2 regions of the Bacillus sp. 01N42_2 genome follow, and region 1 is predicted to be linked to the other one. Evidence: riboswitches for the same ligand, from Rfam matches in the RefSeq annotation. Region 1 holds a riboswitch; the other holds the start of a gene.
The links. Region 1 has a riboswitch for lysine ahead of AC1DN5_RS00475 (amino acid permease). Riboswitches for the same ligand answer to the same signal wherever they lie in the genome.
Positions count from the first base shown of each region.

Region 1 (15,544 bases):
GATCGTTTGACCGGGCGGCCAAAACGAAAATCGCCAGACAGAACAAGGTCATGACGGTATACGTCGGAAGATCGCCGTACGGGATAAATAAAAACGGCAAAAACACGAGCAGGCAGAACACATAGCGGTGAACCGGATATTCGGCAAGAACGGCAAAAATGGCGGGCGGCAAAAGAAACAGGAACGCCGGATGGCCTCCGGCGGAAAGCGAGGCGGTCAATGCCAGCGTCATGAGGGTGATCCCGCGCCTCCAAGCGGTCGGCCTGATCATGCAGATCGCAATGCCCAGACACAGATAAAGCAGCAGAAACAAGACGGCGTACGGCATGTAAGGGCGGTCGGCCGATACGAACAAAACGGCCGTATAAAAAATGACGATCAGTCTGCTCATCAGCATCCAAAAATCCATACCGTTCAACGCTCGTTATCCACCTTCCCGGTGATATAATAAATCGCGATCTGCGTTCTGTGCTCAAGACCCGTTTTCCCTAAAATAGATGAAATATAATTGGCCGTCGTCCCTTCAGAAATGAAAAGCTGTTTTGAAATTTCTCTGTTCGACAGTCCTTTCGCAATAAGCGACATGATGCTGAGCTCTCTTTCAGTAAACTGGCTTTCATCAATCTGATGCGCGGCTTCCGCCGGCCGGAAAAGGCTGTCTTTTATTTTATCCAGCACGGTGTCCTGAAGGATGCTGTGCCCGTTGAAGACGCTTTTGATCGCATCGCGGATCCGTTCCGGCTCGGTATTTTTTAATAAATATCCTTTTGCGCCGTTTTTAATCGCTTCTAAAATATACTCGTCGTCGTCAAATGTCGTCAGGATCATCGGCTTCGTATCCGTTTCCTCCGCGATCCGTTTTGCGGCTTCGACGCCGTTCATCACCGGCATGCGAACGTCCAATAAGGCGATATCGACGGGATTGTGTTTACAATACTCTGCCGCCTCTAATCCGTTTCCCAGCGTTGCCGATACTGTAAATTCCTCATATGTATGCAAAATGATTTTCATTCCTTCTCTGATGAAAGAATTATCATCCGCGATAATGACATTAATTTTCATAACCGCACCCTTTGTGTGTTTTTGTTTCATTATATACCATCCAATTTTAAATCAAAAAGCCTCCCGGCGAAATGTGGTCGGAAGGCGGATCGGTCAAGCCGGTTTTTTCAGTTGGATGAAAAACAGCATCAGAAAAGAAATCATCATAATACAGATCACCCACACCCAAGCGAGTGTTTCATTGCCGGAATCCATCGCGACGTAAATCGCTGTCGGCAGCGTTTGGGTGACGCCCGGGATATTTCCCGCAAACATTAAAGTCGCCCCGAATTCACCGAGCGCCCTTGCGATACTGAGAATGCTTCCGGTCAAAAGGGACGGAAAGGCAAGCGGTACGGAAATGCGGGTGAATACCTGCCATCTGCCGGCTCCGTCTACTTTCGCCGCTCCTTCGATGTCAGGATCAACCGCAGCGAAACCTGTTTTGGCAGACTGATACATAAGCGGGAAGGCGACAATGGCCGAAGCGATCACCGCGGCCCACCACGTGAAAATGACGGGCTGGTGAAAAATCCGCTCGATCGCCCGGCCGATAAAGCTGTGTTTCCCGAAAATGATAATGAGGATGAAGCCGACAACGGTAGGCGGAAGAACGAGCGGGAGCATAAACAGCGTCTCCACAGCCGTTTTTCCGGGAAATCGCGCTTTCGCCATCCAGGCGCCTGCAAGCGTTCCGAGAATGATGACGGCGATGCCCGAAGCCAAAGCCACCTCAAAAGACAATACGACTGGGGTGAAAAACTCCGAAGCCGTAATGTTACTTGGCAGTAAATCCATATTTCTTAAACACTTTCATCGCTGCATCTGACTGCAGATACTGATAAAACGCTTCTGCTTCTTTATGGTGCTTTGTATCCTTGACGATGCCTAGCGGGTACACGATCGGATCGTGTGTTTTCGCCGGTGCTTCATCGGTGATTTTCACCTTTTTCGAAATGAGAGCGTCTGTTTTATAGACAAGCCCGGCATCGACATTTCCGGTTTCAACATAAGAAAGCACCTGGCGGACGTCTTTTGCATAGACGACTTTATCTTTTACCTTGTCCCACAGGGATAATTTAGTCAATGACTGTTTGGCGTATTGCCCGGCCGGAACGGATTCAGGCGTGCCGAGCGCGATTTTTTCCGTGCTGTCTTTTTTCAGGTCATTCAGATGTGTAAGGTGTGCGCTGTTTTTCTCGGGCACGATCATGACCAGATCGTTTTTCAAAAGGTCCGTGCTGTCCTTTTTGTCGATATCGCCGTCATGGACAAGCTTTTCGAATTTATCTTCGGCTGCCGAGAAGAATAAATCAGCTCCCGCGCCTTGGGAAATTTGTTTTTGCAGTGTGCCTGATGATCCGAAGTTGTCTTGGATGGCAACGTTTGAATGTGATTTTTCGTAGTTGGTTTGGATTTCTTTAAGCGCGTCCTGAGCGCTGGCCGCTGCTGAAACGGTCAGCGTTACTTTTTCGTTTTGTCCGCCTTTGGCCGATTGTCCGGATGAGCAGCCCGCAGTTGCGAGGAAAACGCCCATAACCGCAGTTGTGAATAGTGTCGCTTTCTTTTTCAACATTGTGCACCCCTTATAACTGAATATCATTAGATAAAACTAATTATAACGTAATTGTACGTGAGGGTGCGGTTTTTTTTCAATATCTGAACCGTTATAATAAAAACGGAGCGTGATAATATGACAGAAGCCACTTCCTATACAATAGAAGAAGTTGCGGGCCTTTTGAAGGTCTCAAAACTGACAGTATATGATTTGATAAAAAAAGGACTCATTTCGGCGTACAGGGTCGGAAGACAGATGAGGGTCGATGAAGAGGACTTGAAACAATATAAAGCAAATATGAGGATGTCTAAAGAGCCATCAGCAGCCAAGGAGGCTGATCCGCCCCGCAGGCCGGAGCCGGAAAAAAGGCAGTCTGTTATCATCAGCGGCCAGGATGTGTCGATGGATCTCCTCAGTAAACAGCTGGAACAAAAGATACAGGCGTCCCCGCTCCGCAAGTACAGCGGCAGCTTAAACAGCTTGATCGAGATGTACCGGGGAGCCTGCGACATCGTCAGTCTGCATCTGTATGATGGGGAGACGGGGGAGTATAACATCCCGTATGTGAAGCGCATTCTTTCAGGAGAGCCGTTTGCGCTCTTTCATGTTGTGCTTCGGCAGGCCGGATTATACGTGAAAAAGGGCAATCCGCTGAACATTCAGGGCTTTCAGGATTTGAGCAGAAAGGATGTCCGTATCGTCAATCGCGAAAAAGGATCAGGCGCGAGGGTGCTGCTTGATGAACAGCTCAGATCATTCGGCATCAAGCCGTCTGATGTCGCCGGATATCATGACATTGTCACGGATCATCTGTCAGCGGCTTCACAAGTATCAAGCGGCAAGGCGGATATCGGAGTCGGGTCGCAGCATGCGGCGTATATGGCAGGCACGGACTTTATCCCGGTGATCAGGGAGCAGTACGATGTGGTCGTCTTAAAACAAAACCGGGAGCTTGTTCAAAGCGTGCGGGACGTTCTTAATTCTGAGGAATTCAAGTCTCAGCTTTCTCAATTATCCGGATATGATACGAAAATGACCGGTCGGCTCATATATGAAACATAAAAAACCCCTCCAATGACGGAGGGATTTTTTTATTGTTTGTAAAACCGCAGCAGGTCGCCGTTTAATATTTTATCGGAGAGCATCAGTTCTTGTTCCGCTTTTTCTTTCTCATCGCTGCATGCGCCCATGTCAGAAAGCGGTTCGCCCGTTTTGCGGCTGTAACACGTATTTTTCGTATAAATATGATCATTCGTGATAAAGCTGCCGTTTCTCAGCACAGCAAACGGAGTCCGCTCTTTGGAAAACAGGTCATTGCCGAACTGAATGCTGCCTTTCGTTTCAATGCCGAGCAGGTGAAGCAGCGTCGGTCTTACATCTACCTGTCCCGCGGCGGAAGCGATCGTTTCCGGCTCACGGTCGGTCACCCCGGGAATATGAATGATAAACGGCACGCGCTGAAGCTGAACCGTATCAAACGGCGTAATTTCTTCTTTTCCCAAGAATTCGGCAAGTCCTTTATTGTGGGCTTCGGATATGCCGTAATGATCTCCCATCAGGACGATCATCGCGTTGTCATACAGCCCTTCTTTTTTCAGCTTGTTGAAAAAGTGTTTTAGCGCCTCATCTTCATAGCGGACCGTCGTCACATAACGGTTTAACAAATCACTGCTTGTGTCCGGTTCCTCAATGAGCTGATCCTGTTTATCAATTTCAAAAGGAAAATGGTTGGTCAAAGTCAGCAGGCTTGCGTAAAACGGCTGCGGAAGCTTCTTTAATTTTTCCGCTGACTGTTCGAGAAACTCCTTGTCCTTCAGGCCCCAGCCCGTTGAATTTTCCGGTGTCACCTTAAATTCATCCGCATCGAAAAAACGGTCGATGCCGAATGCCCCGTACATCTCATCCCGGTTCCAAAAGGCCTTATGATTGGCATGCAGAACGGCCGAATAGTACTGATGGTCTTTTAACGTATGGTACAGCGTATTGAACCGATTGCCGCTTTTTGTGAAAAAAACGGCGCCGCTTGAAGACGGATACAGCGAATTCGCAGTAATAAATTCTGAATCTGAGGTTTTTCCCTGTTCGGTCTGCTGATAAAAATGAGTGAAGTCATAGCTTTTTTTCCGCAGCTTATTCATAAACGGGGTAATCTCCCGCCCGTTGACCCGTTCATCCATCACAAAACGCTGTGTTGATTCAAGCGTGACAAAAATCACATTACGCCCTTTAGCAAGCCCGAATTTTGCATCGGACGGGCGGCTGTAGTCGGCTTGGGTGTAGTTCGCGACCGCCGCAAGACTGTCTTCGTCGGCAAACGCTTTAGCCCCTGCATTCAGCGTCTGCGAAATGGTGTCATACAAATGAAAGTGGAACAGGCCGATTCCTTTTACGAGCGCTTCACGATCAAAAGGATGCCTGAACAGCTTCGGCTGCTGGGCCTCAGACAGCGCAAGGTTGCACAGCATGAGGCCGGCTGATGCCCACGCATACGCTTTAACAGTCCGGGCGCCCGCTTTTCCCTTACCGGCTTTATGCTTTCCCGCTAGGTAAAACAGAACCGCAATATCCGCGAATAAAGCGATATACAGCGGGTGAAACAGCTCTTGGACGCTGCTTCCCATATCGCCCATATTGCTTGCCTGAAACAAAACCGGTATGGTGATAAAATCAATATAAAACCCGTAAAACACCGTATTCGCAATTAAAATCCCCGTCAGCATCACATTCGCCGAAAGCAGAAAGATCCGCTGCTTTTTTTCCGTCAGCAGCAGGCCGATGCCGAACAGCGGCACAATAAAGCTCAGCGGGTTAATGAGAAGCAGACATTCCTCAAGAACAGAATTGTTCTGCAGATCAAAACCGAGCTTGTAAACGACGTATGTTTTTATCCACATGAACAGGATGGACAGGCATAAAAACCGATGATTGCTGAAAAAGGATTTCTTCATATGTATGACTCCTCACCCTAAAAGCGAAAAGACGCTTTTTGTTTAAGAGATGCGGCCGTGAACCAATTCGTATAAATAATAGCAGGATACAATCGTTAACCCGGCCAGCACAAGCTGCTCCGAAAAGCTCCCCGTCCTCATATAAAGGGGAAGACGGAAGCGGATGGTTGACGGAAACAGCAGTTTAATGCCGTTGACGGTCCATGCGTCAAGCACAAGGTGGCTTGCCATTCCGATCATCAGTCCGGCGGAGATGCTTGGATTCGGGATATAGGCTGCCGTGATGAAAAACATAATAAGCATAAACAGCAGACTGTGTGTAAACGTTCTGTGGCCGAACACCGTGCTTACGATTTTGGACAGAACGGGCAGTGTTCTGCCGATTTTGCTTTTCGTATGGCATATATCGGGAATCAGCGCCCCGAGGGCACCCGCGGAGGTCATAAGGACCGGATCATACCCGTAATAATACGCAATTGCGGAACAAGAAGCGATGCCTCCCATGATGTGTGTTTTTCCTGTCATTTTTCGCTTCTCCTTTTTATTTTTGCCAAAATCCCCTGAATTACAAATATATCAAGAGAATGCATGTTTGATCAACAAACTTTACCTGTTCCGCCAAAAGGAAGGAGGATCGGATTCCGCATATTCTGCCGCGGAAAAAGACACATTATAGGTGTACCTATATTTGATAAAGAGGTGATACAGATGGCTTTCTTTAACAAAGAAAAAGGCAAAAACAGCGATAAAAACAAAAACGTCATTCAAGGTGCGCTTGAGGACGCCGGTGCAGCTTTGAAAGACGATCCGCTTCAAGAAGCTGTTCAAAAGAAAAAAAACAACCGCTGACCATATAAAACGGGTAGGGCGAATGCTCTATCCGTTTTCCGTCTAATTTTTCCCTTTGACAGATCTTTTTATCTCTGATAACCTCTGAGTAGAATTGAATGATAAAAATCCTCACTCTTTCTCGGTGAGGTAGAGGTTGCGCTTGATGATGAGTCGCACATGCCAGGCTGATAAGGGGCCGCAAAACATGTGTTAAAGGCATCAGCGCCGAAGTGTAAAGAAAGCCGATCCTTCTTTATGCTGGGACTGTATCTGAATAAGTGCAGGACTGCCGCGTGCTTTTTCGCGGAGGGCTATCCGGAGATCAAGGGTGTGTGTTTCTTTAAGCATGGACTTTTGTTCAGGCTTTTTTTGCGTGTAAATATGGTCTCGGGGTCTGGTCCGTACGAATGAACAACCAGGAGGTACAGGAATGGAACAGACGAAAAAATGGGGTTTTTGGTTATTAACGGCATTTGTCGTAGGAAATATGGTAGGCTCGGGCATCTTTTCCCTTCCGAGCACGCTCGCAAAAATCGCGAGTCCGTTCGGCGCTACATCGGCATGGCTTTTGACGGGAGCCGGTGTGTTAATGATCGCGCTTGTCTTCGGTCACTTATCCATCCGCAAGCCTGAGCTGACGGCGGGGCCGCAAAGCTATGCGAGAGCGCTGTTCAGCGATCGGAAAAAAGGGAACGCAGCCGGATTCACGATGGTGTGGGGCTACTGGGTGGCGAGCTGGATCAGCAACGTGGCGATCATCACCAGCCTTGCCGGATATTTAACTTCTTTTTTCCCGATTTTAACGGATAAGCGTGAAATGTTTTCAATCGGCGGCCAGGCGGTTACACTTGGCCAGCTGCTGACGTTTGCCGTATGTACGGTTTTATTATGGGGCACTCACACGATTCTCGTTTCCAGCATGAACGGTGCGAGTAAATTAAATTTCGTTACGACGTTTTCAAAAGTATTAGGATTTATCTTTTTTATCATTGCAGGTTTGTTTGTGTTTCAAACGTCGTTTTTCGATCATTTTTATTTTCCGGTTCAAACAGGTCCTCATACGGTTGAGGGAATCGGCGGTCAGGTCCACAATGCGGCGATTTCAACATTATGGGCGTTCGTCGGAATTGAATCGGCAGTCATCTTATCCGGGCGCGCCCGTTCGCAGCGCGACGTGAAACGCGCCACCATTACCGGCTTATTGATTGCGCTCAGCATCTATATCATCGTGACATTGATTACGATGGGCGTGCTTCCGCATGGTAAGCTTGTCGGCTCGGAAAAACCGTTTGTTGACGTATTATACGCGATCGTCGGCAATGCGGGAAGCATCATCATGGCGATTTTGGCGATCCTCTGTCTGTTCGGGACGATGCTCGGCTGGATTCTTCTCGGCTCTGAAGTTCCGTATCAAGCCGCGAAATCAGGAGACTTTCCCGCTGCTTTTGCAAAAACGAATAAACAGGGCAGCCCGGTTGTGTCGTTAATCGTCACGAACGTGATGTCACAGATCTTTATCTTTTCGGTTATTTCCCGGACAATCAGTGACGCGTTTACGTTTTTAACAACGGCGGCGACACTCGCTTATCTGATTCCGTATCTCGTATCTGCGTTTTACAGCCTGAAGCTCGTGCTGACGGGTGAAACGTATGACGAAATCAAGGGTTCAAGAGTGAAGGACGGTTTCATCGCTATCCTTGCCTGCATCTATTCTTTTTACGTCATTATTACGGGAACGGCCGATTTAACGACCTTTATTCTCGGAATCGGGCTGTTTTTCGTCGGTTTGCTGTTATATCCTTTCGTTTCAAAGAAATTTGCAAACAACAGACAACCCGTATAAAAAAAAAGACATCTCACGTCTGTGGGATGTCTTTTTTGGCGTCAGCGGATTACTTTTTGACGGCGTGTATATAATGAATGGTCTCGAATGCGGTTAAATGGTCAGTGCGCCCGCTGAAAAAACGGTCATTGATTACCGTTGGAGATAAATGTTCATAAATAAGCAGGCCTGATGATTCTAACAGCTTTTCAATTTCTTTATAGCTGAAACACGACAGCATCGGTTCTCCGCCCGCCGCAGCCATTTTCACCATGTTCTCCACTCTGTTTGACAGTCCTTTTTCTTCAAAGAGCGACTCATCCGCATAATCAAACACGACAGAGCTGCCGGGCGGGACTTCGGCAAATAATTGTGTAAGCAGGCGGGCGAGATGCTTTTTCGTAAGATAATATGACACACCGAGCAGGCTGAAAAAGGTTTTTCGGCGGGAAAAACCATCCTGATTCAGACGGCTGAAAGAAAGCGGAGCCGTAAAGTCCATCGGCGCAAAATGAAGACAGCTCGGGATATCGCGCTCCAAACGTTTTAATCTGCTTAATTTGTCTTCCTGTGAAGCGCGGAGATCCACTTCAAAGATGTCTAAGCTGTTTGTCACCTCGGGATGCCTGAAACAGAAAGTATCCAGCCCTGCGCCGAGGATGACATACTGTTTGGCCCCGAGCTTCACTTCATTCAAAAGCACTTCTTCACAATACGCCGCACGGGCTAACGGTGTAGGAGACAGCTGAACTTGAGTCACCCATTTTAAGATGTCATCCGGTTTGCCTTGAAGCTTCCGGGCCATGTCTTTGCTGAAAAATGATATACCTTGAATCAAATGATCGCTGATGTCCGACAGCTCTTTTTCAGATAAAAGATCTTGTGCCAAGAAATCATCAAATATCACCGGTGTGTCGTATTTACTGTGGTACGCCCTTACGAAAGCCGACAGCAGGGAAGTCATACTCGCTTTATTTTCTCTCATATTAAAGATCCTCCGTTATTTACATCAATCTCCGGCCGGGAGAATCTCATTATACATGTTAATCCAAAAATGTAAATTATAGCATAAATGAATTTTTTTGTCAAGTTTTTGGCGTCATAAAAAGCCGCTGTGACAGCGGCTCCCGGGTTACTTTGTTAAGCTTTTTGTGATGTAGTCGAGCTGGCCTTCGAGTGAGATCGGGTCTGAGAAATAGAAGCCGACCGGATCAATGTGATAGACATGGTTTTGCTTGACGGCATCGAGATTCTTCCAGATTGAACTGTCAAGCACGCCTTTGTCGTCACCGCCGGCCTGCCATGGCCCCATAAAGATATAGTCTCCCGCGAAGTCAGGCAGTTTTTCAAGTGAAATGCTGGCGTAGCCCGGCCCTTGATTAATGGCTTTTTCCTTCGTCAGTTTTGTGGCTTTCAGCCCGAGTTTGTCATAAATGATGCTTCCGCCGCGGCCGAAGTCTTTACCGAATACATAGATGTCTTTTCCGTTTGTCTGCATGATGGAGATGGTTTTTGAGCCGACCGCTTTTTGAACTTTTGTTTTAGCGGCAGCGGTTTTCTTATCCCATTCAGCCAGCCATTTATCTGCTTTATCTTCAGTGCCTGTCATTTTCGCAAACTCTTTGAATTGATCAATGTTGCTGAGCTTGTCATATTTAATGGCGATGGTCGGCGCGATTTTTTCCAGTTTTTCAATATCGGCGCCTTGTGTCGTCCAGACAACGATTAAATCAGGCTTTAAGTCAATGATTTTCTCAACGGACGTGCCGTCGCCGATGTTTGTCACACCGTTTGTTTTCCCTTTGTAATAAGGGTTTTTAAATACGTTTTGCGGCGCGCCGACAACATTGATGCCGAGCTGTTTGAAGTCGCCGTAGTAGCCGTCAGCCATGACGACGACACGTTTTGGGTGCTTCGGAATTTTAATATTGCCGTTTTCGGCTTTATAAGTGACGGTTTCTCCTTTTTCAGAAGAGCCTTTCGTGTCTGAAGAATTTCCGCATGCGGCCAAAGCGGCGATGAGCAGCACGGCAATCAGCGCAGCGCCGATTTTCTTGTATGTATGGAACATCCGACATTCCTTCTTTCATAAAAAATAGTGATAAAGAGAATCATTATCAGTGTGATTATATCACTGCTTTTATAGAGAAGCACGCTCTTTTTAAAGAAAAGCTTTCTTTTATGATATGAAATTAGGTCTATTAAAAGAGAAGATAAAAGTGCTATACTGAAACAAGTCATTGATAATCATTATCATTACCATTCTTGTTTTGAGAAAGGAAGAACGAGTGTTGGGTCTATTAAAAAAGAAGCAGACAATGACGGCTCAAGGGGCATCAGGGAGCGAAATCCAGTGGACGGCGCGTTCATTCCGGGCGGCTGTGCTGCTGTGTGCCGGTATTGCGGTTTTATTGATCGGCGTTGCCTTGTCTGTTTCCATCGGAGCTGCCGATATTCATCTGCGGACGGTGTGGGATGCTCTCTTTCACTTTCAGCCGCAAAATACATCTCATCAAATCATACGCGATCTAAGGCTGCCGAGAACTGCCGCCGCCGCGCTCGTCGGGGCTTTTTTAGCTGTGTCCGGGGCGATCATGCAGGGGCTGACGCGGAACCCGCTTGCTGAGCCTTCCATTATGGGCGTGACGTCGGGGTCGGGTTTTGCGATCGCTTTGGCATTTGCTTTTTTTCCGGGACTCTCTGCCGCGGGGTTTGTTTTGTGGTCCTTTATGGGAGCGGGAATCGGGGCGCTCATTGTGTTTGGCATCGGCCTGTTTTCAAAAGGCGGGCTGACACCGGTGAAGCTCGCGCTGGCCGGTACGGCGGTCGGCTATTTCTTAACGGGGCTTTCAAGCGCGATTGCGATCCGTTTTGATGTCGCTCAGGATGTGAAGTTCTGGTATGCCGGAGGAGTCGCGTCCGTGAAATGGGAGGGCGTCCAGCTGCTTTTGGCAGTCGGCGTCATCGGACTTTTGCTTGCATTTCTGATTGCGCGCTCAGTGACGGTGCTGAGCTTGGGTGAGGAGCTTGCCAAAGGGCTCGGGCAGTACACGGCGCTTGTGAAAGTCATCGGAATGGTTGTCGTTGTCCTTTTGACGGGGGCTTCAGTCTCAGTCGCCGGAGCCATTTCTTTTATCGGCTTGGTGATTCCGCACATCACCCGTTTTTTAGTCGGTGTAGATTACAGATGGATTATTCCTTGTTCGGCGGTATTCGGCGCCGTTTTGTTAGTCTTCAGTGACATTGCGGCAAGACTCGTCAATGCGCCGTTTGAAACACCGGTCGGCGCTTTAACGGCCCTTATCGGCGTTCCCTTTTTCTTTTATTTGGCGCGCAGGGAAAGGAGAGGGCTGTAATGAATGTGAAATCGAAAAAACCGCTGGCGGTTATAGCCGTTACGTTTTTGCTCATATGCATCGTCTTTTTTATCAGCTTAAATATGGGTGTGATCCGGATTGCGCCTTTCGATGCATTACGTGTCTTTTTCGGACAGGGGGATGCCCGGGATCAGCTCGTTTTATTTGAATTCAGACTGCCGCGCATGGTGCTGTCATTACTGGTCGGGGCCGGAATCGCGGTTTCAGGCGCGATTTTTCAAAGCGTGTCTCAAAATGACTTGGCGGAGCCGGGCATTCTCGGTATCAACGCCGGAGCGTCTTTGGCGGTCGTTCTGTTTATCTTCTTTTTCCAAGGGTCCGCTGCTGATTTAAGCATGTTCAGTACATGGCTGCTTCCGGTGAGCGCTTTGGCGGGGGCTTTTCTGGCTGTGCTGCTCATCTATGTGCTCGCTTGGAAAAAAGGTGTTTCGCCTGTCCGGCTCATTTTGGTCGGGATCGGCGTTAATGCGGGGTTTAATGCGCTTCTCTTGATTTTTCAGCTGAAAATGGACCCGCGGGACTTCATGCAGGCGCTTGTATGGATTTCCGGTTCGATTTGGAATGCCAATTGGAAAATGGTGCTGTCCATTTTGCCGTGGCTGCTGGTTCTTTTGCCGTTCAGCCTCTATAAAGCGAGGTATTTAAACGTGCTCCAGCTCGGTGACCAGCTGGCGGCGGGACTCGGCACCCAGGTCGAAAAGGAACGGCGCATTCTGCTGTTTTCAGCTGCCGCCTTGGCCGCGTCAAGTGTTGCGGCAGCCGGCGGAATCGCTTTTCTCGGATTGATTGCCCCGCATTTGGCCAGAAGGCTTACCGGGCCGCGCCATCAAACGCTTATTCCGGTTTCGGCTTTAATCGGCGCATTTTTATTTCTGCTCGCTGATACGCTGGCGAGAAATGTGCTTGCGCCGTCCGAGGTTCCGGTCGGCTTGGTGATTTCGGTGCTCGGAGCGCCGTATTTTGTCTATTTGCTGATGAAAACGAAATAGAGGAAGGAGACTGCCGCGATGAACTCATTATCGGCGGAACAGCTTACTGTCGGTTATGGAGACCGTCTGATAGCGAAAGAATTGGACATCGCCATACCGAAAGGAAAAATAACAACGCTGATCGGCCCAAACGGATGCGGAAAATCGACGGTTCTTAAGACGATGTCAAGAATCATGAAACCGAAATCCGGCGCCGTCTATTTAAACGGACAGGCGATCATGCAAAAATCCACGAAGGACATCGCCAAGGAAATGGCCATCCTTCCGCAGACGCCTGAAGCGCCGAGCGGGCTGACGGTATACGAACTTGTTTCTTACGGCAGGTTTCCGCATCAGTCCGGAATGGGCCGCTTGAGTGATAAAGACCGTGATATGATCAAATGGGCGCTTGAAGAGACGGGGATGGCCGAATTTTACGACCGGCCGATCGAAGCGCTTTCCGGAGGACAGCGGCAGCGTGTGTGGATCGCCATGGCGCTCGCTCAGGAAACGGAGCTGCTGCTTCTTGATGAACCGACCACTTATTTAGATCTCGCCCATCAGCTTGAAATTCTGCAGCTGCTGGACAAATTAAACAAAGAGCAGGGGCGCACGATTTTAATGGTTATTCATGATCTGAACCATGCCGCCCGTTTTTCCCATTATATGATTGCGCTGAAAAAAGGGCGCGTCATCAAGGAAGGGACGGCGGAGGAAGTCATGACGCCCGGCATATTGGAAGACGTGTTTCAGATTGACGCACAGATCGTTAAAGATCCGCGCACGAACAAACCCGTCTGCTTGACATACGATTTAATCCGGCATGAAAATGCCACGGTATGACGGTAAAAACGCAGAACCATTTCGGTCTGCGTTTTTTTTATTGCGCCCGGGGCTGCTTTTGCCCGGAGACGCATTTATCCAAAACGAAAAAAACCCCCGCCACAATCAGCTCCTCGGTCGTTGACAGCCAAATCTTTTCAATCATTTTATCCGTCGTATACGCGGTCATCCAGAGGAACAGCAGCTGAACGGTGCTGGCTAAAAGAAGAAAAGGCAGCCTGCCCGTCCTAAAAAAAGTAAAGCTATGTATCATCAGCCGCTCAAGCGGTTCAAAACATAAACCGAGAAGAATAAAAAGTACGGAAAAAAGCAGGACGTACGCCATTGATCCGTAGCTCGTCCCGGCTAATGAAAAAACGGTCATCATCACGATGAAATACCCGAATAATACGGCGGCCGCTGCCAGGGCATACCTGAGCACCTGGAGAAAAAACAATTTCGGCCCGTTTTGATTGATCATCTGCTCAGCTCCTTTTTACACAGAGGAGACTTGCAGAGACGGACTCTGCAAGTCGGTGTGTGTCTTCAGCATTTCTTTTTGACGACAGGGTGTTTCTCTTTCGAAAGAATATCCGTAAAGTCTTTGCCCAGATCCAGATGCTGCTGGACGAATTTCTCAGGAAGCATGGCGAGCCATTGGTTCAGAGACACGTCGGCATAGTGGTCATCCTTGAAGATTTCCAAGAAGACGAGCGGCTCATCCCCCAGGTTCTCTACATAATGGCCCATGGCGAACGGAACGTAGCCGACATCTCCGGCCTGATAGTTGAAAGTTCTCGCATGGCCGTCCGAAGCAAACACCGTCATTCGTCCTTTACCGGAAATATAATACTGCCATTCATGTGTATTCGGATGCCAATGCAGCTCTCTCATTGCGCCCGGTTCGACCACGACAAGCGCTGAAGCGATCGTTTTGGACACTTTGAAATTTGTGGAATCCGCAATATATACTTTGCCGCCGTCCGTTTCAGCAGTCGGACCTTCATCCAGCAGACGGTAGGTGAACGGGTAAGGCACCTCGCCGTTCGGTCCTTCCACAATGTCATCTTTCAGCTTGCCGGGAACAGGTTCTTCAAAGATATATTTTTCTTTCCCCGGCAGTCCGGCAAGGTCTTTTTCTGAAACCCCGAAGTTGCTGGCGATGACATCAAGCGGTGTGTGGGCAAGCCAGTCCGTTACTTGGAACGTGCTGTTTTCTGAGAATGAACCGTCATCAAAGACTAAAAGGAATTCACAGCCTTCTTTCAGCGCCTGAATGGAGTGCGGCAGGCCTGATGGGAAATACCACAGATCTCCTTCTTTCACGTCATCAATAAAACTGCGTCCCTGTTCATCAACAATTGTGACCCGCGCTTTGCCCGTCAGCATATATGCCCATTCCGCTTCTTTATGCCAATGCAGCTCACGGATGGCGCCCGGTTTTAAACGCATGTTGACAGATGCGAGATTTTTAGAAATCGGCAGCTCGCGGACGGTTACCTCACGCGCGTATCCGCCCTTTTCCAGCCGGTTATGCACATCTGAGAAAGAGAATTTCATATTATCCACCGTGCCGTGATCCGTTTCCGGCGGCGTCAGCATATCCGGGTTTTGGCGGTCTCTTTCAAGGTTGCGCGGTATCGTGACGGTCGCTCCTTTGTCTCCTCTGATCGGCTGCGGGATATTGCAGTTGTTTTCTTTTGACATGTAAATCGTCTCCTCTCAAGCTTTGGTTTTCAGAAAGAGAATGTGAAAGGCCTTTCGTTTTCCCTTCTGCTTTGTTAAGTGATGCGTCCTGATGAAAAGTCAACTTCGTGTGAAAATTAATTTTTCATTTTCTGGTCTTTCAGCTCCGCCATCAGCTCGATCAGGGCGTCAAACTTCTTCTCAAACCGTGTGAGAAGATACATGGCAATCAGAGCCGGAAAGCCGAGATTGCCGATCTGTCTGACAACTTCTTCTATAAAAACCTGATCCATCACCAGCCACCTCCTGACTTGACCTGCAGTCATGTATATAAGTGAAAGAACGTGCTGCTCTTGTAAACCTGATATCCGGGCGAGAGTCTTTTTTTGTTCCGGCAAAAACGGGACATAAGGAGTGTGAAACCTTAGTCGGAAAGGAGTAGTTTACTTTTTTTTGCTTTCTTTCATTTAATTTAAATAGGAGGCGGTTTT
Region 1 covers NZ_JBFTRO010000001.1:73,554-89,097, reverse strand. The annotation lists gene AC1DN5_RS00515 (sensor histidine kinase) at 1-409, opposite strand, end outside; gene AC1DN5_RS00510 (response regulator transcription factor) at 415-1,062, opposite strand; gene modB (molybdate ABC transporter permease subunit) at 1,156-1,839, opposite strand; gene modA (molybdate ABC transporter substrate-binding protein) at 1,820-2,617, opposite strand; gene AC1DN5_RS00495 (substrate-binding domain-containing protein) at 2,735-3,661, shown strand; gene AC1DN5_RS00490 (LTA synthase family protein) at 3,691-5,547, opposite strand; gene AC1DN5_RS00485 (metal-dependent hydrolase) at 5,590-6,072, opposite strand; gene sspJ (small acid-soluble spore protein SspJ) at 6,256-6,396, shown strand; lysine riboswitch at 6,519-6,700, shown strand; gene AC1DN5_RS00475 (amino acid permease) at 6,809-8,221, shown strand; gene AC1DN5_RS00470 (class I SAM-dependent methyltransferase) at 8,271-9,185, opposite strand; gene AC1DN5_RS00465 (iron-hydroxamate ABC transporter substrate-binding protein) at 9,333-10,271, opposite strand; gene AC1DN5_RS00460 (FecCD family ABC transporter permease) at 10,519-11,556, shown strand; gene AC1DN5_RS00455 (FecCD family ABC transporter permease) at 11,556-12,566, shown strand; gene AC1DN5_RS00450 (ABC transporter ATP-binding protein) at 12,585-13,388, shown strand; gene AC1DN5_RS00445 (regulatory YrvL family protein) at 13,426-13,848, opposite strand; gene AC1DN5_RS00440 (oxalate decarboxylase family bicupin) at 13,914-15,074, opposite strand; gene AC1DN5_RS00435 (YvrJ family protein) at 15,191-15,346, opposite strand.

Region 2 (15,544 bases), on a different contig from region 1:
GATATTGAACTGGGCGGAGATTATTCAACGATCGTCATCACGGGCCCGAATACGGGCGGTAAAACCGTTACGTTAAAAACACTCGGGCTGCTGACGATAATGGCGCAGGCTGGATTGCACATACCGGCTGATGAGGGATCGGAAGCCGCCGTATTTGACAATGTGTTTGCCGATATCGGAGATGAACAGTCGATCGAACAAAGTCTGAGTACGTTCTCATCCCACATGGTCAATATCGTCAGTATTTTAAAAGAAGTGTCTGAAAACAGTCTTGCGCTGTTTGATGAACTCGGTGCCGGAACAGACCCGCAGGAAGGGGCGGCGCTTGCCATGAGCATTCTTGACGAAGTCCACCGGACAAACGCCAGAGTGCTTGCGACAACCCATTACCCGGAACTGAAAGCATACGGATATAACCGGCAAGGCGTCATGAACGCCAGCGTTGAATTTGACATTGAAACACTTTCGCCTACCTATAAGCTCCTGATCGGAGTACCAGGCCGAAGCAACGCATTTGAAATTTCAAGACGCCTCGGCCTGCCGGAGCATATCATCGGCCAGGCGAAGTCAGAAATGACCGCCGAACACAACGAAGTCGATCTGATGATCGCATCGCTTGAAAAAAGCAAAAAAAGAGCGGATGAAGAGCTTTCTGAAACCGAATCAATCAGAAAAGAAGCAGAAAAACTGCACAAAGAGCTTCAGCAGCAAATCATTGAGCTGAACGCCCAAAAAGATAAAATGATGGAAGAAGCCGAACAAAAAGCGGCGGAAAAACTGGAAGCCGCCGCAAATGAAGCCGAACAGATCATCCGCGAGCTCCGGTCCATCAAGCAAGAACACAGATCCTTTAAGGAACACGAGCTGATTGATGCCAAAAAACGTCTCGGAGACGCGATGCCGGCTTTTGAAAAATCAAAGCAGCCGGAAAGAAAAACAGAGAAAAAACGCGAGCTGAAGCCGGGCGACGAAGTAAAGGTGCTCACATTCGGACAAAAAGGGGCGTTGCTTGAAAAAACCGGCGAGAAAGAATGGAACGTCCAAATCGGCATCCTCAAAATGAAGGTGAAGGAAAAAGATCTCGAGTTTCTCAAATCGGCTCCTGAACCGAAAAAAGAAAAAGCAATCACCGCCGTAAAAGGGAAGGATTATCACGTATCCCTTGAACTTGACCTCAGGGGAGAGCGTTACGAAAATGCCCTCAGCCGCGTCGAAAAATATTTAGATGACGCGGTGCTTGCCGGCTACCCGAGAGTGTCCATCATTCACGGAAAAGGCACGGGCGCCCTTCGCAAAGGGGTGCAGGATCTTCTGAAAAACCACCGCAGCGTGAAAAGCGCGCGGTTCGGGGAAGCGGGAGAAGGAGGATCAGGCGTAACGATTGTCGAACTAAAATAAAAAGGGAGAAAACGTCATGAATGCTTTTTGGGAAGATGAGCTTGTTGAAATCGCGGCTTATTACAGTGTGGCCGTCTTGTGTCTCGTCATTTTTCTGACCGTGTTTGAATTGGTGACATCCTATAAAAACTGGGTGGAAATCCAAAAAGGCAATCTTGCGGTGGCAATGGCGACCGGAGGGAAAATTCTCGGTATCGCGAATGTCTTTCAGCACAGCATCGCCCAGCATAATTCGCTTTTGCAAATGATCGGCTGGGGCGTATACGGATTTATTATGCTTTTAATCAGCTATTTTATCTTTGAATTTCTGACGCCCCGGTTTAAAATTGATAAAGAAATTGAAAAAGATAACAGAGCTGTCGGCTTTATTTCATTTGTCATCTCAGTCGGCCTGTCATTTGTGGTGGCCGCCGGGATTTAAGGGGACGGGGAAAAATGGAGAAGCTTGCGAAAGTGCTGCTGTCGGCAGCGGGAATTTTTCTGTTCATCGGACTTATTTATCTGGTCATGACATCTTAATACTGAAAAAAGGCTGCCGAATTGAAATCGGCAGTCTTTTTATTGAGAATACCAATTGATGCACATCGTATCAGAGCAAATGACGGCTTCCCAATTCATGGCGCGGATAACAGACAGCATGTCTTGATCCTCCATGAGAAAGAGTGTTGTGAAAGAATCGTACACACTCATAAAAGCGGCGCGCCGCTTTACATCAGCAATCATCATGTCAGCCTGCAGCAGTCCGCATACATCCGAAGACGCTGTTTGCTTGAGCGAAAATAGGCCTTCCGCTTCGATCGGCTCATAAAAAGTGCAGCGCTCAATGCCTTTTGAACGAAACACGTCCAAGAGTCCCGGTATCAAAAATGGCGAAGTGACATCATCGCTCGGCAAGTACAGATCGGGGTGATGAAGCCGGTTTAACAGCGCGGCGGATTCAGGCCGGGCATATTCATCCCGCAGTGCCGTGACAGCAGTCATCAGTGCAAGCGCGGTCTCTTTTTCAGAGCGCAGTCCGCAAATGGTCATGACGGTTTTCCAGGAAACAGGTCTGCCCGTTTCGATGATCTCCTCATCACTCGGATAGATATGCTCAAAAGGCCGCTTGCGCTTTTGCGCTTCCCACCCATCCGGCATTCGGACAAAGGGATGAAGCAAAAAGGCGGCTGAAGTAAACGGCTTCGGCAGCTGGCGCAGGATAGGAACTCCCTCTTCAAAATACAGTGTTTCCAGCAAACTCAACACCTCCTGAACTCGAAAATAACATGAAACGCTTTCCAATTCCAATCAGCCTTCTGCTATAATAATAGCGTATAGGAAAACAGAAGGGAGAGGTTTTATGCAGTCTGAAAAGCCATGGCTTTCTCAATATCCCGAAGAGATTCCGCATGAGCTTGAATTTACCGGTCAAACCCTGCCATCCAATCTGACAAACTCCGCAGCTCAATTCCCGAACCATACCGCCATTTATTTTCTCGGAAAAAAACTCACATTCCAAGACGTTCTCACAGATTCATTAAAGCTAGCCGCTTTTTTACGCAAAACAGGCCTGAAAAAAGGCGACAGAGCCGCCATTATGCTGCCCAATTGTCCGCAGTCGGTCATCGCATTTTACGGCGTATTGTTCGCCGGGGGCATAGTCGTTCAGACCAATCCTCTCTACACGGAACACGAGCTTGAGTATCAGCTGCAAGACAGTTCGCCGCGCGTGATCATCACCCTCGATATGCTGTTTCCGAAGGTGATAAAAATGAAAACGTTGTCAATTGTTGAACGCATTATTACAACCAGTATCAAAGACTTTTTGCCGTTTCCGAAAAATATGCTTTATACACTCACGCAAAAAAAACAAGTGCATATCGATTACGACGGACATGAACAGATTCACAGCTTAGCGGACATTTTAAAAAATGAAAAAGCGGAGAAGGCGGAGGAATTTGATATTGATCCTGAGCATGACATCGCCGTGCTTCAATACACGGGCGGAACAACCGGCTATCCGAAAGGCGTCATGCTCACGCACAAAAACATTCAGGCCAATACAGAAATGGGCGCCGCCTGGATGTACAAAATGAAAAAGGGAGCCGAAAAAGTGCTCGGCATCGTACCTTTTTTTCATGTGTACGGATTAACCGCCGTGCTGAATTTTTCCATCATGCAGGGGTGTGAAATGATTCTGCTTCCTAAATTCAATCCTTTGGATACCTTGAAAACAATCGACAGGCAAAAGCCGACAGTTTTTCCGGGAGCTCCGACGATTTACATCGGGCTTTTGCATCATCCGGAACTGAATAAATATGATCTGTCCTCCATAAAAAGCTGTCCGAGCGGTTCAGCAGCGCTCCCGGTCGAAGTCAAACAGAAATTTGAAAAAGTGACCGGCGGAAAGCTTGTGGAAGGCTACGGATTATCCGAAGCATCACCGGTGACCCATTCAAATTTCATCTGGGGAAAAAATAAACCCGGCAGCATCGGCTGTCCCTGGCCCAATACCGACGCCGGAATCTATTCAGAAGAAAAAGGCGGGCTTGCGGAGCCGTATGAACACGGCGAGCTGATCGTAAAAGGTCCGCAGGTTATGAAAGGCTATTGGAACAAGCAGGAGGAGACGGCCCGTGTCATCAGAGACGGCTGGCTGTTTACCGGAGACATGGGATATATGGATGAGGAAGGATTTTTCTACATCGCCGACAGGAAAAAAGACATCATCATTGCCGGGGGATACAACATTTACCCTCGTGAGGTGGAAGAGGCGCTGTATGAGCATGAAGCCGTTCAGGAAATCGTCGTAGCGGGCGTGCCTGATTCCTACAGAGGGGAGACGGTGAAAGCATTTGTCGTTTTGAAAAAAGGCGCCGAAGCGGATGCCGATGAGCTTGATGCGTTTGCCAGAGAGCGGCTTGCGCCGTACAAAGTCCCGAAGCTGTACGAATTCAGAAAAGAGCTTCCGAAAACGGCCGTCGGAAAGATATTAAGAAGGCGTCTCGTCGAAGAGGAAGATGCTTCTCATGAAAACAAGGTGCCTTAAAAGAAAAACTTGACAAAACCGGGAATCCTTTTTATCATGAAGTTATGAATGAATAGTCATTCATTTATTGAAGGAAGGAACGATGACATTGAACCAAAAACGGCCAAAGTATATGCAGATCATTGATGCAGCAGTAGAAGTCATAGCGGAAAACGGCTATCACCAATCACAGGTGTCCAAAATCGCCAAGCAGGCCGGCGTTGCGGACGGCACCATCTATTTATATTTCAAAAACAAAGAGGATATACTCATTTCTCTTTTTAAAGAAAAGATGGGCCAGTTCATTGAACGCATGGAAGAAGAAGTGAAAGAAAAAACGACGGCAAAAGAAAAACTCGCTCTCGTCATTAAGCAGCACTTCACACTGCTCGGCAATGACCGCCACCTCGCGATTGTGACCCAGCTTGAGCTCAGACAGTCGAATATCAAGCTGCGCCTGAAAATCAATGATATTTTAAAAGGTTATTTAAACATGCTGGACACCATTTTGACCGAAGGAATCGAGTCGGGCGAATGGAAAGACAATCTCGACGTCCGCCTCGCCCGGCAGATGATATTCGGGACGATAGATGAAACAGTGACAACATGGGTGATGAACGATCAGAAATATGATCTTCCGGATTTGTCAGACAAGGTATTGGAACTGTTGGTGTCAGGGATTCATCAAAACTAAAGGGGGTTGACGGATGAACAGCCTTTCAGTGGCGGTTGAACAATCTGTCGCGGTGATCACCATCAATCATCAGCCGGCCAACGCGCTGTCCGGTGCGGTTTTAGCTGAATTATCCGGTCTGTTCGACCGGTGTGAAACAGATGACAGCGTCAGAAGCATCATCATTCGCGGTGAGGGAAAATTTTTTTCGGCGGGCGCCGATATCAAGGAATTTACGTCGCTTGATGATCTTGAGCAGTCTTCTGCCATGGCGGATAAAGGTCAGCAGCTGATGGAAAGAATTGAAGGGTTTCCGAAGCCCGTTATCGCGGCGATTCACGGCGCTGCGCTCGGCGGCGGTCTGGAGCTTGCCATGGCCTGTCATATCAGAATCGCCACATTGGATGCAAAGCTCGGCCTGCCCGAGCTGAATCTCGGCATTATTCCGGGCTTTGCCGGGACGCAGCGCCTGCCCCGGTACGTCGGCACGGCGAAAGCGCTTGAGATGATCGGCACTTCAGAACCTGTGACCGGAGAAGAAGCGCTCAGCCTCGGGCTTGTCACAATAGGCGCCGAAAATGAAGAGGAGCTGCTGGAAAAGGCGAAAACGCTAGCGGGCAAGTTTGCGGAAAAAAGCCCGCAGTCGATGGCTTCCCTGCTTGAGCTTCTTTATTCAAACAAAGTCTATTCTTATGACGGCGGCTTAAAGCTCGAAGCAAAGCGCTTTGGGGAAGCATTTGCATCAGAAGACGCAAAAGAAGGCATTCAGGCATTTCTCGAAAAAAGAAAGCCTCAATTCGGTGGGCGAAGATAAAGGGGATAAGAATATGAATCTATTTGTACTGATGAAACGGACGTTTGACACAGAAGAGAAAATCGTCATTGAAGCAGGAAAGATTCAGGAGGACGGAGCCGAGTTTATCATTAATCCGTATGATGAGTACGCCATTGAAGAAGCGATTCAGCTGAAAGAAGAGCATGGCGGAACCGTTACCGCCGTAACCGTCGGCGGAGAAGATGCGGAGAAAGAACTCCGCACCGCTCTTGCGATGGGGTGCGACCAGGCGGTATTAATCAATATTGAGGATGACCTGAGCGATCCCGACCAATACTCCATTTCCACGATCTTATATCACTATTTCAAGGACCGGGAATATGATCTGATTCTCGGCGGAAATGTCGCGATTGACGGCGGTTCCGGCCAAGTGGCCCCAAGACTTGCCGAACTGTTGAACATTCCTTGCGTCACAACGATTACAAAACTGACAATCAGCGGCGATGAAGCTATGGCAGAGAAAGACAACGAAGGGGATACCGAAGTCATTAAAACCTCACTTCCTTTAGTCATCACGGCACAGCAAGGCTTAAACGAGCCGCGCTATCCGTCGCTTCCGGGCATTATGAAGGCGAAGAAAAAACCGCTGGAAGAGCTTGAGCTCGATGACCTCGGCATTGATGAAGATGATGCTGCACCGAAACTCAAAACGATCGAACGTTTTCTCCCGCCGCAAAAAGAAGCGGGCAAACTGATCGAAGGAGAAGCCGCTGAGCAGGCGAAGGAGCTTGTCTCACTGCTGAGAAAAGAAGCCAAAGTCGTATAAACCGATATTAAAGAAACTGGGGGATGTCAGAATGGGAAAAAAAGTGATCGTACTCGGAGAAATTCGTGACGGCGCCTTACGGAACGTCACCTTTGAAGCCATAGCCGCAGGCAAAACCATTTCCGGCGGAGGAGATGTCATCGGCGTGCTGTTGGGAAAAGGCGCGGCTGATGCAGCATCAGAACTCATTCAGTACGGCGCCGATAAAGTATTTACGGCCGATGCAGCGGGACTTTCTCAGTATACGGCGGACGGATATGCAGCGGTTCTAGGGGATCTGATCGAAAATGAAAAGCCCGATGCGGTTATTTTCGGCCATACTTCTATGGGAAAAGATTTGTCACCGAAGCTTGCGGCCCGGTTTGAAACGGGATTGATTTCAGACAGCACGGATGTAAGCGTTACCGGAGACAACATCGTATTTACAAGACCGATCTATTCCGGCAAAGCCTTTGAACAGGTGATTTCAACCGATCCTTTCATCTTGGCGACAATCCGTCCGAATAACATTCAGGCATTAGAAAGAGATGCAAGCCGCACGGGTGATATTGAAGAGCTTGCGGTCCCGCCGGCAGATTTGCGGACGGTCATTGAAGAAGTAGTTAAAAAAACAGCGGACGGCGTGGATTTATCAGAAGCGAAAATCATCGTTGCGGGCGGCCGCGGGGTAAAAAGTAAAGATGGGTTTGAACCGTTAAAAGAACTTGCCGAAGTGCTGGGAGCAGCGGTGGGCGCTTCGCGCGGCGCGTGTGACGCGGATTATTGCGACTATTCTCTTCAAATCGGCCAAACGGGGAAAGTCGTTACACCGGATTTGTATATTGCCTGCGGGATTTCCGGAGCGATTCAGCACTTGGCGGGGATGTCAAACAGTAAAGTGATCGTTGCCATCAACAAAGACCCGGAAGCGGAAATATTCAAAATAGCGGACTACGGAATTGTCGGCGATTTGTTCGAAGTGGTTCCGCTCCTGACCCAGGAATTTAAAAAGGCCAATATTCATTCATAACCAAAACCCTCTGGCTTCATTTGTCAGAGGGTTTTGGTTTGTGATGATTGATTCGTACAAATTATGTATTGGTAAAATAACAGATTGACATGTACGAACCAATATAATAAGCTTTTTGTAAAGCGCTTACAAACTTATCCTTTCAGCATACATACATCCCAGATACATAGATTGGCTGTAGTGCTTTCATTCTTATTAAGGGGAAGGAATGATCAAGTATGTCTCACAATACGGCAGTCATTCAAACGGATATCACACGGGGAACCATTAACAAAAACATATACGGACATTTCGCGGAACACTTAGGAAGAGGCATATATGAGGGCATCTGGGTCGGAAAAGATTCCGATATTCCGAATACCGGCGGAATCAGGACGGATGTCGCCTCCGCCCTCAAACAGCTCCAGATTCCCGTTCTCAGATGGCCCGGCGGCTGTTTTGCTGATGAATATCATTGGGCAAACGGCGTAGGGGAACGAAAAACCATGCTGAATACCCATTGGGGCGGAACGATTGATTCCAATGAATTCGGCACGCACGAATTTATGATGCTTTGTGAACTGCTCGGCTGCGAACCGTACATCGCCGGAAACGTCGGCAGCGGAACGGTTAAGGAAATGGCTGATTGGATTGAATACATGACGTTTGAAGCGGGCACGCCGATGTCCGACTGGAGAAATGAAAACGGGCGGGAAAAACCGTGGAAGCTGAAATATTTCGGTATAGGAAATGAGAACTGGGGCTGCGGCGGAAACATGCATCCTGAGTATTATGCCGATCTTTACCGGCACTTTCAAACCTATGTCCGCAATTACAGCGGGAATGCAATCTATAAAATTGCCGGCGGTGCGAATGTCGACGATTACCGCTGGACAGAAACCTTAATGAAAAAAGCCGCTGATCTCATGGACGGGCTGAGCCTGCATTATTACACAATACCGGGCGACTTCTGGAAGGGAAAAGGGTCAGCGACGGAGTTTACGGAAGATGAATGGTTCATCACGATGAAAAAAGCGGCTCATATGGATGAATTGATTACAAGGCACAGCGCCATTATGGATCAGTACGATCCGGAAAAAAGAGTCGGTCTGATCATTGATGAATGGGGCACATGGCTTGATCCTGAGCCTGGCACGAATCCGGGCTTTTTGTATCAGCAAAATACGATCCGCGACGCGCTTGTCGCCGCCACACATTTTCACATTTTTCATCAGCACGCAGACCGTGTGCAGATGGCCAATATCGCGCAAACCGTCAACGTGCTTCAGGCAATGATCCTGACAGAAGGCAAAAATATGCTGCTGACGCCGACATATCATGTGTTTGATATGTTTAAGGTTCATCAGGATGCTTCTCTTTTGGCCGCAGAAACAAAAGCGGCCGAATACGAATGGAAAGACGGCCGGCTCCCGCAAGTCAGCATTTCGGCGTCCAAACAGAAAAACGGCGGCATACATATCAGCATTTGCAATATCGATCACCTGCACAAAGCTGACGTGAAGATTGAACTGCGGGGCATGAAAAAGATTGGGAAGCCTTCCGCGACGATTCTGCATGCTGAAAAAATGAATGCCCGCAATACATTCAGCAGCCCGGAAAACGTCAAACCGAAGCCGTTTTCCGGGTTTACGCAGAAGGGCGGAAACCTGGAGGCGGAGCTTCCTCCGATGGCGGTTGTATTAATCACGCTGCCGGCGGGTCCATCTTAAGTTTTGAACGCCTGCTGATCGGTTATCATACATTCTATAAATAAGATTATTTTCGGCGGGTTCGGGAGAAAATAATATAAGCATTAAATTAGCATGAACGAATGGGAGATGCTATACTAAAAATCATCATTTGACATTGGAGGAATAACAAATGGCTATCGTAAAAGCAACTGATCAATCGTTCTCAGCTGAAACAAGTGAAGGTGTCGTATTAGCTGATTTCTGGGCTCCTTGGTGCGGACCTTGTAAAATGATCGCGCCCGTTCTTGAAGAGCTTGATCAAGAAATGGGAGACAAACTGAAAATCGTCAAAATCGACGTGGATGAAAACCAAGAAACTGCCGGTAAATACGGCGTCATGAGCATCCCGACACTTCTTGTGTTAAAAGACGGAGAAGTGGTTGAAACATCTGTCGGCTTCAAACCGAAAGAAGCCCTTGAAGAGCTTGTAAACAAACATCTGTAAGCCGAAAGTTTCTGTTACGGCTACGGCAGGGCGATTCCTTTAAAAGGGATCGCCTTTTTTGATCTTCCAAAAGCTGAGAATGGAGAAAAACAAATGTTCGTGATACACTGAATGGACACAAGAAATGAATGTAAGGAAGGGTAACGTATGAATAAACAACTGAAAGAAAAGCTGGCCCTCCTTCCCGATCAGCCGGGCTGTTATTTAATGAAAGACCGTCAGAAAACAGTCATCTACGTGGGGAAAGCGAAAGTGCTGAAAAACAGGGTGAGATCCTATTTCACCGGTTCTCACGATGCAAAAACCCAAAGGCTTGTGACGGAGATTGAGGACTTTGAATATATCGTGACTTCCTCCAATCTTGAAGCGCTTATTTTGGAAATGAATCTGATTAAAAAATACGATCCGAAATACAATGTCATGCTGAAAGATGATAAAACCTATCCCTTTATTAAAATCACCCATGAACGCCATCCGCGGCTTATTGTCACCCGCAATGTCAAAAAAGACAAAGGGCGCTATTTCGGCCCGTACCCGAATGTACAGGCGGCGCGGGAAACGAAAAAACTGCTGGACCGCCTTTATCCGCTCAGGAAGTGCTCGAATCTTCCGGACCGTGTCTGTCTCTATTACCATCTCGGACAATGCCTCGCTCCATGTGTAAAGGATATTTCCGAGGAGACAAACCGCGAGCTTGTGGAAGACATCACCCGCTTTTTAAAGGGAGGGCATAACGAGGTCAAAAAAGAGCTTGAAGAGAAAATGGCAGAGGCGGCGGAAAAGCTTGAATTTGAACGGGCTAAAGAATTCCGCGATCAGCTTGTTTACATCGAATCGACGATGGAAAAGCAGAAAATGACCATGAATGACCTTCTGGACCGCGATGTGTTCGCTTATGCGTACGATAAAGGCTGGATGTGCGTCCAAGTCTTTTTCATACGCCAAGGAAAGCTGATCGAACGCGATGTCAGCATGTTTCCGATGTACCAGGAAGCGGATGAAGAATTTCTGACCTTCATCGGCCAGTTCTATTCGAAAAACAATCACTTTCTGCCCAAGGAAATTCTGGTGCCTGACAGCGTGGACAGGGACATGATCAGCGAGCTTTTGGAAACCGCCGTGCATCAGCCGAAAAAAGGCCCGAAAAAAGAACTGCTTCTGCTTGCGCACAAAAATGCGAAAATCGCCCTGCGGGAAAAGTTCTCATTAATCGAGCGGGATGAGGAAAGGTCAATCGGTGCAGCCGAACGGCTCGGCGAAGCATTGAACATTTACACGCCGCACCGGATTGAAGCGTTTGACAACTCCAATATTCAAGGCACAAACCCTGTATCGGCCATGATTGTCTTTATTGACGGAAAACCGAATAAAAAGGAATACCGCAAATATAAAATTAAAACCGTAACAGGGCCTGACGATTACGGATCAATGAGAGAAGTCGTCAGAAGAAGATATTCGAGGGTGCTCCGCGAAAATCTCCCGCTGCCGGATTTAATCATCATTGACGGCGGAAAAGGGCAGATTAACGCGGCGCGCGACGTGCTTGAGAATGAGCTCGGCCTTGATGTCCCGGTAGCGGGATTGGCGAAAGATGACAAACACCGAACATCCAACCTTCTGATCGGCGACCCGCTTGAACCGGTATTTCTGGAGCGGAACAGCCAGGAATTTTACCTGCTTCAGCGCATTCAGGATGAAGTTCACCGTTTTGCGATCAGCTTTCACAGACAGATCCGGGGAAAAAGCGCCTTTCAATCTGTATTGGATGATATCCCGGGGATCGGCGAAAAACGCAAAAAAATGCTCTTAAAGCATTTCGGTTCTGTCAAAAAGATGAAGGAAGCAAGTCTTGACGATATCAAAAAAGCCGGTGTGCCGGCTGCGGCCGCTCAGCTGCTGTTTGAAAAATTGAAAAAATAGTATTGTGCTTTTCTGAAAAGTCTGCTAGAATGTGAACTAATTTCATAAGATCGTGTTATATGGTGAAGATAGAGGTGCGAACTTCAATAGTATGCCTTTGGAGAATGATGGATTCTGCGAAAAAGGCTGAAAGGGGAGTTCGCCGAAGTGAAACACATCCCATCGGTGTGCTTTGCTGGCTTTGCATTAAATAAATGTAAAGCTGTCAAGAATTCATTTTCTTGGAGGGCTATCTCGTTGTTCATAATCAATCGTAATGATATGAAAAAGCAATGAGAGCTATTCCTCTCATTGCTTTTTTTATTGTGGACACAACGCTCTTTTCTCCTCACCCGCACGAACCAAAATGTAAAGGGTGGTCTAGTATGAGTCTTATCGTACAAAAATTCGGAGGCACTTCCGTCGGCTCTGCCGAAAAAATTCAAAATGCCGCAAATCGCGCCATTGCTGAAAAGAAAAAAGGACATGACGTCGTAGTCGTCGTGTCGGCAATGGGGAAATCAACCGACGCGCTCGTCAATCTGGCGGCGGAAATTACATCTGAGCCAAGCAGACGCGAGATGGATATGCTTCTGTCTACGGGAGAGCAGGTCACGATTTCGCTTTTGGCCATGGCGCTTCAGGAAAAAGGATATGACGCCGTCTCTTATACGGGCTGGCAGGCGGGTGTCCGCACGGAGGCCGTCCACGGCAATGCGAGAATTACGGATATTGATATCACCGCAATTCAGGCGCAGCTTGCAGAAGGCAGGATTACAGTTGTCGCCGGTTTTCAGGGAGTAACCGAAGACGGCGGCATCACGACGCTCGGACGGGGCGGTTCCGATACGACGGCGGTCGCTCTTGCCGCAGCTTTAAAAGCGGACAAATGCGACATTTACACGGACGTTCCGGGCGTGTTTACGACAGATCCGCGGTACGTCCGGTCAGCGAGAAAACTGGCGGGAATTTCTTATGATGAAATGCTGGAACTTGCAAATCTCGGAGCGGGTGTTCTTCATCCGCGGGCGGTTGAGTTCGCGAAAAACTATCAAGTGCCTTTGGAAGTGCGGTCAAGCACGGAACATGAAGCTGGAACATTAATTGAGGAGGAATCATCAATGGAGCAGAATTTAATCGTCAGAGGAATTGCATTTGAAGACCAGATTACAAGGGTGTCCGTCACGGGCCTTGCAAGCGGGCTGACAACACTTTCAACGATCTTCACCGCGCTGGCGAAACGAAACATCAACGTTGACATCATTATTCAGACACAAGCGGATAATGGGGAAGCAGACATTTCTTTCTCCGTGAAAACGGAAGATTCCGCGCAAACGGTCGCTGTGCTTGAAGAATATAAAAACGCGCTTGACTATGAAAAAATCGAAACTGAAAGAAAGCTGGCGAAAGTATCCATTGTCGGATCAGGCATGGTCTCCAATCCCGGCGTCGCCGCAGACATGTTTGCCGTACTGGCGGAAAAAAATGTACAAGTCAAAATGGTCAGCACATCTGAAATAAAAGTATCAGCGGTGGTCAGTGACAATGATATGGTGAAAGCCGTCGAAGCGCTTCATGATGCGTTTGAGCTTTCTAAACAGCCGTCTGCCGTATAAACGGGCAGGCAAAAAGGCGGGACTTTTAGTCACCGCCTTTTTTCAATTATACAGGGTCCTTCATATCCCATTTCACGGTCAGGACGACTTTATCCGCTCTCTTTTTGACCTGTTCATAAGATTCTGCAATCTGATCGTTCATCAATTGAATCTGTTCGGCTATAAAACCGGCTTCAAGCTGAAAACACGGCTCTTTCTGGTGTTTGAGCCTGCTGGATACGAGCGGTCCTTCCAGCTCAAATTCCAGCTCTTGCTTTTTTGATCCTGTGTTTGTCAAAGTTCCCCAGCCGGCTTTTTCAAAAAAGGCGGGGATTTCTTCCCATGATTGAAGAGGAAATTTGCGGGCGAGGCGTTTCCCCGCCCAATACATCATCGATGAATGCTCCGGGCCGAGGATATCCGGAAGCACGATTTCCCGGATTAATTCGTAGCCGTATGCGCTGACGACGAGTTCAGTTAAAGGTTCTAAAGCTGCTTCATAATTATTCTTCATATTATGTATTCCCCTCTCTCCTTCGTTTATTATAGCTTAAACAGGGGGGAGGATTACAGGCTGATCCTATAAAACACGTGAAAAAAAGTGAGAAAGGTATTGCAGGAAAATAAAATTTTCACGTCAAATAATCAATTCCGAAAATTATAATTTATGTACACGTTTTCTTGACGCCCTTTTGAGGGAGGAGTAAAATGAAATTGTCAATAAATTTTAATAAAGTGCTTACAATTGAAACGAAGTGGGGGCAGAGATTTTAGCACATTTCGCACTTAAATCAAACAGGGGGTAAAGTAATGTCTGGGAACAGAGAGTTTTATTTTCGAAGATTGCATTCCTTGCTCGGTGTGATTCCGGTCGGCATCTTTTTGATCCAGCATTTAGTCGTCAACCAATTTGCCGCAAGGGGAGCGGATGCGTTTAACAAGGCGGCCGGCTTTATGGACAGTCTGCCGTTCAGGTATGCGTTAGAAATTTTTATTATTTTCTTACCTTTAATTTATCATGCGGTTTACGGTGTGTACATAGCATTTACTGCGAAAAACAACGCTGGCCGATACAGCTATTTCAGAAACTGGATGTTTGTGCTTCAGCGTGTCACCGGTATTCTCACCCTTATTTTCGTCAGCTGGCATGTGTGGCAGACGCGGATTGCCGCGCAGATGGGCGCTGAAGTTAACTTCGATATGATGGCGAATATTCTGAGCTCGCCGTTTATGCTCGGATTTTATATTGTAGGCGTTTTATCAGTCATTTTTCACTTTTCAAACGGCTTATGGTCTTTTGCGGTCACATGGGGGATCACGGTCACGCCGCGTTCTCAAAGAATTTCGACTTACGTGACGCTGATTATATTTTTAGCGCTTTCATACGTGGGTCTAAAAGCGATTTTTGCGTTTGTGTAAGAGAACTAGATTACTAGAGGGAGAGGGGCTATCATGAGTCAATCAAGCATTATCGTAGTCGGCGGGGGTCTTGCCGGCCTCATGGCGACAATTAAAGCAGCGGAATCAGGCACGGCCGTTAAATTGTTTTCCATCGTTCCGGTCAAACGCTCTCACTCGGTCTGCGCGCAGGGCGGGATAAACGGAGCTGTCAACACAAAAGGGGAAGGAGACTCTCCGTTTGAGCATTTTGATGACACGGTTTACGGAGGCGACTTTTTAGCAAACCAGCCGCCTGTAAAAGCGATGTGTGAAGCGGCGCCGTCCATTATCCACTTATTGGACCGCATGGGGGTTATGTTTAACAGAACGCCGGAAGGGCTCTTGGACTTCCGCCGTTTCGGGGGTACACAGCATCACAGAACCGCATACGCGGGAGCGACGACGGGTCAGCAGCTTCTTTACGCACTGGACGAGCAGGTGCGCAGATATGAAGTAGCGGGTCTCGTCACAAAATACGAAGGCTGGGAATTCCTCGGCGCCGTTCTTGACGATGAGCGCACGTGCCGCGGTATCGTAGCCCAAAATCTGACTAATATGCAAATCGAGTCATTCCGTTCTGACGCCGTTATTATGGCGACGGGAGGACCCGGAATCGTATTCGGAAAATCAACAAACAGCATGATCAACACGGGATCTGCCGCATCAATCGTTTATCAGCAGGGCGCTTACTACGCTAACGGCGAATTTATTCAAATTCACCCGACTGCCATTCCCGGAGACGATAAA
Region 2 covers NZ_JBFTRO010000003.1:339,805-355,348, reverse strand. The annotation lists gene AC1DN5_RS09365 (endonuclease MutS2) at 1-1,398, shown strand, start outside; gene AC1DN5_RS09360 (DUF350 domain-containing protein) at 1,415-1,819, shown strand; gene AC1DN5_RS09355 (DUF2711 family protein) at 1,957-2,634, opposite strand; gene AC1DN5_RS09350 (AMP-binding protein) at 2,738-4,426, shown strand; gene AC1DN5_RS09345 (TetR/AcrR family transcriptional regulator) at 4,515-5,099, shown strand; gene AC1DN5_RS09340 (enoyl-CoA hydratase) at 5,113-5,892, shown strand; gene AC1DN5_RS09335 (electron transfer flavoprotein subunit beta/FixA family protein) at 5,906-6,679, shown strand; gene AC1DN5_RS09330 (electron transfer flavoprotein subunit alpha/FixB family protein) at 6,711-7,688, shown strand; gene AC1DN5_RS09325 (alpha-N-arabinofuranosidase) at 7,907-9,397, shown strand; gene trxA (thioredoxin) at 9,549-9,863, shown strand; gene uvrC (excinuclease ABC subunit UvrC) at 10,011-11,783, shown strand; lysine riboswitch at 11,845-12,023, shown strand; gene AC1DN5_RS09310 (aspartate kinase) at 12,149-13,378, shown strand; gene AC1DN5_RS09305 (YslB family protein) at 13,425-13,871, opposite strand; gene sdhC (succinate dehydrogenase cytochrome B558) at 14,168-14,776, shown strand; gene sdhA (succinate dehydrogenase flavoprotein subunit) at 14,810-15,544, shown strand, end outside.
Region 2: another riboswitch for lysine. It lies ahead of AC1DN5_RS09310 (aspartate kinase); the one in region 1 lies ahead of AC1DN5_RS00475 (amino acid permease).